2 regions of the Klebsiella sp. CSG-1 genome follow, and region 1 is predicted to be linked to the other one. Evidence: predicted binding sites of a transcription regulator. Region 1 holds the regulator's gene; the other holds the start of a gene.
The links. The regulator Fur, encoded in region 1, represses iron uptake genes when iron is present. The targets are predictions, from matches to a motif close to ATAATAATGAGAACNACTATCAA.
Positions count from the first base shown of each region.

Region 1 (4,201 bases):
CGCCTCCCTGACCAGCTCGCTAAAGCGTTCAGGGGTATGCATGATGACATCGAAATAGATCGTTCTTCCCTGGGCGAGCCCGGACTTTTGCAGCAGTTCCAGATCGGCCAGAGCCTGCTGAATGCGATGCAGCGTTTGCGGGTGTACCTGCCCCCGATGATGTAGCGCCCGGTCGATCGTGGCGAGACTCAGTCCTGACTGAGCGGCTATCTGCTTTTGGGTAAATTTTGCCATCGATCACATGAGGTTTTTATGAGGTGTTTTTGAGGTTCTTGATGTGGAGTCTAGCTGCTAAGTTATTTCTTAACAACGTTCGTTTTCGAGACGTTGAACAAAAAAATAACCGCCGTCTGGCACCCTTACCCCGTGGAGCTACTCATGACATCGCAATATTTTGTCCGACCCGATCGGGCCTCAGTTGAGGATTTCAACATCTTCTGTCAGCAGCAGGTGAACAAACAAGACTATCCGCTGGTCAGCGAAGTCGCTGAGGAAGTTCTGATTTACGACCATGACGTGTTAGCGCAGGTCGCGGCGACCAATAAACATGCGGTATTAAGCGAGCTACATCAGGGGCTCTCTTACGGTCCCGGCGTGCTGGTGGTACGCGGGCTTTATCAGGATATGGATGTCATCGACCGCGCTTCGGCGGTGTTTGAAACCATCATGGCCGATGAGTCTCGCACCCGGGTTCAGGCTGACCACTTTTCTCGCGCGGGGAACAATGGCCGGATCTGGAATGCGTTACAAAAGCTGGCGGAGCGTAGCCCGCAGACCTTCTGCGACTACTATGCTAATGAAATGCTTGGGTTAATTTGTCAGGCGTGGTTGGGACCTGCGTGGCGAATGACCGCTCAGGTTAACCAGGTACGCCCTGGCGGCGAAGCGCAGCAGCCCCATCGCGATTATCATCTCGGCTTTCAGCAGGGCGAGTTTGTTGCCGAGTTTCCCATCCCTGCGCAGATTCTGTCGCAGTATTTGACGTTACAAGGGGCGGTTGCGCACAGCGATATGCCGCTGGCGTCAGGGCCTACGCGCCTGCTGCCGTTTTCGCATCAGTATGAGCTCGGCTATATGGCCTACCGCCAGCCGGAGTTCGTCGACTACTTTAACCAGCACTATGTTCAGTTGCCGTTGCAAAAAGGCGACGGGCTGTTTTTTAACCCGGCGTTGTTTCATGCCGCCGGGAACAACACGACGACTGATCATGTTCGCACCGCTAATCTTTTGCAGATCTCCTCGGCGTTCGGCGTCCCGATGGAAGATGTGAACCATGAGCTGGTGTTGAAAAAAATCTATCCCCAGCTTCAGGACGGACAATATCGCGCGGGCGATTTTCAGGCGCTGATTGCCGTGGCTGCCCGGGGCTACTCATTCCCCACCAATCTTGATACCGACCCGCCATTAGGTGGAATGGTCCCGAAAACCCAACAGACTCTGGTGCGGGAAGCGCTGGCAAACCGGTGGGATGAGGAACAGTTTACTCGTGCTCTCGACGAGCATACCGCGCGCAGAAAAGGGTAGGCGTTTGCACATAAAAAAAGCCAACCGTCAGGTTGGCTTTTTGCGGTCCGCGCGGTGGGAAATTACTTTTCCAGCGCGTCGTGTGCATGTTCATCTTCGCGGCAGTCGCCTTCCGCACAGTGGCCGTAAAGATACAGGCTGTGGTTGGTCAGACGGATGCCATGGCGGTGGGCGATTTCACGCTGACGCGCTTCGATAGACTCATCGCTGAATTCGATCACTTTGCCACAATCGAGGCAAATAAGGTGATCGTGATGGTGCTGCTGGGTCAGTTCGAAAACAGATTTACCGCCTTCGAAGTTGTGACGAGTCACAATGCCAGCATCATCAAACTGGTTCAGCACGCGATAAACAGTAGCGAGACCAATTTCTTCACCCATGTCGATCAGGCGCTTGTATAAATCTTCCGCACTGACGTGATGGTTATCCGGTTCCTGCAGGACTTCCAGGATCTTTAATCGTGGAAGTGTGACTTTCAGGCCAGCCTTCTTTAATGCGGTATTGTTGTCAGTCATGCGGAATCTGTCCTGTTGCTAAACGATCTACTTCCATCAGCGGAAGTAATACAGAGAATCACCCGATGCAATGCGTCTCATTATAGAACTGCCATCGTTAAATGAAAACTGCAAGTATCGGGCCTTGTATGCTGTCAAAAACGAGGTCCCAGCTACAAACTGCGTCACCTGACCTCGTTAAATCAGAGGACATTGTACAGATATGTGATTAAAAGTTAAAAACTTGTAGCTATTAGTTTGATTGCTTCTATCTATTAATGCGGCGAAATTTAACGGTAACGCCGCACAATCATCAGGCGTTTTTGATTTCTTCGAGATGCAGCTCTTCAGAGACCTGCTTAACCCACTTAGTCACGCGTTCGTTGGTCAGCTCCGGCTGGCGGTCTTCATCGATAGCCAGACCGACGAAGTGATCGTCATCCGCCAGGCCTTTAGAAGCTTCAAAATGATAGCCCGCAGTCGGCCAGTGGCCAACGATGGTGGCGCCGCGCGGTTCAATGATGTCGCGGATGGTGCCCAGCGCGTCACAGAAGTATTCCGCGTAGTCTTCCTGATCGCCGCAGCCAAACAGCGCAACCAGTTTACCGTTAAAGTCGACCTCTTCCAGCGTCGGGAAAAAGTCATCCCAGTCGCACTGAGCTTCACCGTAGTACCAGGTCGGAATGCCGAGCAGCAGGATGTCGTAGGCTTCCAGATCTTCTTTGCTGCTCTTGGCAATGTCGTGAACATCAGCAACATCTTTACCAAGCTGCTTCTGAATCATTTTTGCAATATTCTCGGTGTTGCCCGTGTCGCTGCCAAAAAAGATGCCGATGATTGCCATGAGTAAAATAACCTCTTGAAACTTAATGATGTGGTAGTGGCGTAATGCCCGCAGATAACGGCAATCATAGCAGAACAGGAGAGGGCGCGGAAACAGCAATCACGCCCGACTGCACACTCTGCTACATGAAAGTGTTTTTTTGAGGATTTTCAGGCTTTATCCCGGCTGTGCAGGGTTGCCAGCTGGTTCATCAGCATCTCTTCGATCAAATCGCTGCGGTTCATATTGCGAGCTTCCGCCAGTTCGTTGAGCGCATCAACCGCTTCAGCGTTGAGTTTTAACTCCACACGCTTCAGGCCGCGAACTTTATCGCGTTTGAGCTGATTGCGTTTATTTATGCGCAGTTGTTCATCGCGCGAAAGCGGATTGGTCTTTGGTCTACCCGGGCGACGCTCGGTTGCGAACAAATCTAATGTCGTACGGTCCGTTTGTTCTTTTGCCATGATTCAGAGTGACTTCGGGGAAACAAGTTGCCGGGCTATAGCCGACACAGATAGCGCGCCATAATACATCAGGCGAACCGCTGCGCCAACGACCGCGGGCATTCTGCAGCGCGGTCGGGCAGTTTTTAGCCAGTTAAGCCTGCAAAGCGGTCAGATAGCGACGAATGGCGCGCAGGACGGCTTCCGGTTTCTCCGCATGTACCCAGTGGCCGGCGCCGGCGATGACGTGCGCCCGCGCCTGTGGGAACTGGGCGAGCAGGGTATCGCGATAGTCATCGGTGACGTAGGGGGAGTTGCCTCCCGGGATGAACAGGGTTGGATGAGGCCAGGCAGGAACCGTTTGCCAGCCCACGATGTGCGGATATTGATCCCATAACACCGGCACGTTGAAGCGCCACTGGCCATCAACGAAGGATTTCAGCAGAAACTGAATCACGCCTTCTTCCTGTAGATGTTCGCGCATCACCGTGGCCGCCTGCTGACGGGACGCGGCGCCGGCGTCGGTGACGGCATTGATGGCGTTGAAAATTTCATCATGACGGCGCACGTGATAGTCCACCGGAGCAATATCAATGGCGACCAGGCCTGCGATGCGCTCCGGCGCCAGCGCGGTGAGCGCCATGACCGCTTTTCCGCCCATCGAATGACCAATAAAGGTGGCTTTCTCTATCTGCCGATCGTCAAGAGTATCGAGCAGATCCTGCGCCATCGCCGCGTAGGTCATCTCCGGCGAACGGGGAGAAAGACCGTGGTTACGCATATCAACCTGCAAAATATCGTAGTCGTTCACCAGGTCGCGGGCGAGGATGCCCAGGTTGTCGAGACTGCCAAACAGACCGTGGACCAGGACAACCGGGGAATTATTGTGCGGATTTTGTGCAGATTGCGTGCGGCTA
Region 1 is NZ_JBWNLD010000001.1:316,070-320,270, reverse strand. It holds gene AC007G_RS01600 (substrate-binding domain-containing protein) at 1-234, opposite strand, end outside; gene AC007G_RS01595 (phytanoyl-CoA dioxygenase family protein) at 379-1,524, shown strand; gene fur (ferric iron uptake transcriptional regulator) at 1,587-2,039, opposite strand; gene fldA (flavodoxin FldA) at 2,332-2,862, opposite strand; gene ybfE (LexA regulated protein) at 3,012-3,305, opposite strand; gene ybfF (esterase) at 3,439-4,201, opposite strand, start outside.

Region 2 (4,201 bases), 110 kb from region 1:
CCCAGACCTCATCGTCCGGGCACATCGGGCAACCCTGGGTATTGATGATGCGCTCCGGGCTGTCGTTGAGGCGGGTGTAGTTCACCAGCCCTTCCGCCATGCCGAAGACCTGCTGAAGCTGGCAGCCAATCTCCGCCGGAATCCGCGCCGCCAGCGTTGCCGACAGGCGCGCGCCGCCAACCTGCAGCAGCGTCAGCGAACGCAGCTGCGCATTCCCGGCCCCTTCGCGGATCGCCTGTAGCCACAGGCTGACCGCCGGCGGTACCAGTGAAGCGACGTTAATCTGATGTTGTTCAATCAGCGGGAAGCAGAGCGTCGCGCTCGGATCGGCGGCCAGAATCACCCGACCACCGGCGAGGAACACGCCGAGGGAACCCGGCGAGCTCATCGCGTAGTTGTGGGCGGCGGGCAGCGCGTTGAGGTAGCGAGTTTCCGCGCTGATGCCGCAAATTTCGTTACTGCGACGGATGCTGTAGTCGTAGTCGTTATGGGTGCGAGGTATCAGCTTCGGCGTCCCGGTACTGCCGCCGGAGAGCTGGAAAAAGGCCACTTCATCGGCAGGTGTCGGATTCGCGATAAAGTTCTCCGCCGGCCGCGCGATCGCCGCCGCCAGATCGTATTCACCGCAATCGTTGCGCAGCAGCACAACCCGTACTGACGCATGCTGCTCAACAAAGCCATTCAGGAAATGATCATCGGCAAACAGCGCATGCTCGCGATCGGCAATCAGCAGCGCGGGCTCAATTTGCGTCGCGTAGGCATTCAGCTCGCTGCGCTGATGGCTGAACAACGCATTCACCGGCGCCACCCCGATACGCAGCAGCGCAAACAGGGTGATGTAGAATTCGGCGACGTTGCCCAGCTGCACCAGCGCGGTTTCACCGCGCTTCAGCCCCAGACGCTGGAGCGACGAGGCCAGGTTATCCACCTGCTGATTGAACTGACGATAGCTGTGCTGCTTATCACCGTCGATAATGGCGATGGCGTCGCTGTCGGCGTGACGGGTAATCAGGTTGGTTAGCGGCAAATCCTGCCAGTAGCCCTTTTCGCGGTAGCGGGCGGCAAAACTTTCCGGCCAGCGGTTAAATGCAATCATCATTGCCTCTTAATTCAAGCCAAACACATTCAGCATGGTCGTCAGTTTGACGCCGGTTTCACGCCACTCTCCCAGCGGAGAGGAGGCCGGAACAATCCCCGCGCCGGCAAACAGACGCAGCGTACGCTGATGCAGGCGAGCGCAGCGAATCGTCACCACCCATTCGCCGTTACCTTCGTCATCGCACCAGCCAACAATGCCGCCAAACAGCTGGCGGTCGAACGGTTCAAGCTCGGCAATCAGTCGTTTCGCCACCTGATGTGGGAAACCGCTCAGAGCCGGGGTCGGATGCAGCAGGCAGGCCAGCGACATCGCGTTCTCCTGCGCCAGCGCGGTACCTTCAATCGGCGTCGCCAGGTGCCATAGCGTTGGCGTGGTGACCAGCTGTGGGGAATCCGGCAGCGACAGTTCACGGCAGCGCGGCGTCAGCACCGCCTTCATCGCCTGGGTCACCAGTTCGTGCTCGTGGCGATCTTTTCCGGAAGCCAGTAGCTTGTTACCCGCTTCGCGATCCAGTACGTCATCCGGCTGGCGGCGGGCCGAGCCGGCCAGCGGCAGGGAGCTGAAATGATCGCCCTCTTTGCGCAGCAGCAGCTCCGGGCTGGCGCCCAGCAGCACGCCGCCGTCGGAGAGCGGCACGTGGAAGTTAAAGCTGGCAGGGTTCTGCGCGATCAGGCGCTCGAGCAGCGCGCCGCTGTCCACGCGCTCGCGGGTGGTAATATCGATCAGGCGTGACAGGACAACCTTGTCCACTTCCGGCGTCGCGGTCAGCCCGGCGGCCCGCTCAACCATCGCCATAAACGCATCCTGTTGAGGAATCTCCTGACGCTCCACGACATCCATTGGCGTCTGGGCGGTAAAGTAGCGCGCCGACTGCTGTTTACCGGTGCGGGAGAAATTCTCCCAGTTCTCTGGAATAAACAGTTCGGAAGGCTGGTTGGTATCAAACGGGATAGCGCCGACCATCACCGGCTTACGGATCCCGGCAGCCTTCGCGTCAGTGAACGCGGCCGCCATATTCCGCTGAAACTCCCCATCGAGCAGCGCGCCATCGGCGGCAGAGTGGGAAAAACGGCTAAAACAGCCCGCGGTACGAAAACTGCGGTACGGCGACATAAAGAAGAAGCTTTCCGGCAACAGGGTCATTTTTTGTTCCTGTACATCCTCGGCCAGTGACGTTTCCATATCATCCTCCAAAAACGATAAAGATATTACGAATAATTATCATTTATATTTTGGTTGGCTAACCTAAAAGGTATTGCCTGCCATGTCAACCGTACAAACGGCATGTTGTGCGACTTAGGCTTGCATCCGCGCACGACAAAGTTGAAAATGAGACGCATTTATCCCAACTGAATCAGGATGCGAATTCGTGAATTTGTCCACATTATGTCGCCGTACCCTGCTGGCCTGCGGGCTGGTGCTTTTAGGAATTACCTCAGCTCTGGCAGCCGACTGGCCTCGTCAGGTGACCGATAGCCGCGGCGCACATACGCTGGAAAGCAAACCCCTGCGCATCGTCTCCACCAGTGTCACCCTCACCGGATCCTTACTGGCGATTGACGCGCCGGTGGTCGCCAGCGGCGCAACCACGCCGAACAACCGCGTGGCCGACGATCGGGGATTTCTACGTCAGTGGAGCGCCGTCGCGAAAGAACGTAAGCTCGCGCGCCTGTACATCGGCGAACCCAGCGCCGAGGCCGTAGCCGCACAAATGCCGGATCTGATTCTGATTAGCGCTACCGGCGGGGATTCCGCCCTCGCGCTGTATGACCAGCTCTCCACCATCGCTCCAACGCTTATCATTAATTACGATGACAAAAGCTGGCAGGCGCTGTTGACCGAACTGGGGCACATCACCGGCCAGGAAAAGCAGGCGACCGCGCGTATTGCTGAGTTTGATAAGCAGCTCGCCACCCTGAAGCAACAGATGAAACTCCCGCCGCAGCCGGTCAGCGCGCTGGTCTATACCGCCGCCGCCCACAGCGCCAACCTGTGGACGCCGGAATCCGCTCAAGGTCAGATGCTTGAACAGCTGGGCTTTAAACTGGCGACCTTACCCGCCGGTCTGCATGCCAGCCAGAGCCAGGGGAAACGCCATGACATTATCCAGCTGGGCGGCGAAAATTTAGCCGCAGGCCTCAATGGCAACAGCCTGTTCCTGTTCGCCGGTGACGGAAAAGATGCCGATGCGATTTACGCCAACCCACTGCTGGCGCACCTCCCGGCGGTAGAGAACAAACGCGTCTATCCGCTCGGTACAGAAACATTCCGTCTCGATTACTACAGCGCCATGCTGGTACTGCAGCGTCTCGCCACCCTCTTCGGCTAACCTTCATGCCCGGCAGGCGCTGCGCCCTGCCGCCAATCATCGCTCTGTGGCCCGGATAAGGCGTTGACGCCGCTATCCGGGCTAGCGGTTTCAGACCTCGCTGACCGTTTCAGGACGCTGGAAACGACGCAGCTCCCCCAGCAGCCCAATCAGTATTACGCCGACAATCACCAGCACCCAACCGCTGGCGCTCGCCGACGCGACCGGCGTCATTATCGCCCCCAGCCCACCCAGCAACGCGGCGCCAATGGCATCGCCAGTAACGTTCTGCGCGGTCCACAGACCGTTAATCCGCCCGAGCATCGCTTCCGGCGTCTGGGTCTGAATCAGGGTGTACTGCAACAGCGAGCTGATCGCGCTCAGCCAGCCAAACAGCGCCAGACACAGCGCGCCCAATGCCCAGACCGGCATCAGGCTAAATAGCGCGATGGCCACAAATGAGCCGACCGTCGTCATCAGCATCAGAGCGCCCGGTTTTGCCGTTTGCGCCAGCTGACCGCTGGTCAACGCCCCAAACGCTGCCCCCAGCGGAATAGCGGCATATAGCAAGCCAATCTGCGAGGCCGACATCCGCCAGCCGTCGGCCAGCGCCGGATAAAGCACCCGTACCGCGCTCGCCATCGTCAACAGACCGCCCAGCAGAGCAATCCCGCCAATCAGCGGGCTGTTGAAGAGGAACTTCAGCCCCGCCAGCAGCGACTTCAGCGGGTGTTCCCGCGGCTGCGGTGGCGGCGGTAGCAGCGGCAAGCGCAGCAGGGTCAGGGTGGTGATAA
Region 2 is NZ_JBWNLD010000001.1:427,007-431,207, forward strand. It holds gene entE ((2,3-dihydroxybenzoyl)adenylate synthase EntE) at 1-1,096, opposite strand, end outside; gene entC (isochorismate synthase EntC) at 1,106-2,281, opposite strand; gene fepB (Fe2+-enterobactin ABC transporter substrate-binding protein) at 2,469-3,428, shown strand; gene entS (enterobactin transporter EntS) at 3,519-4,201, opposite strand, start outside.
Region 2: the regulator Fur is predicted to act here: its motif matches at 2,308-2,330, upstream of fepB (Fe2+-enterobactin ABC transporter substrate-binding protein).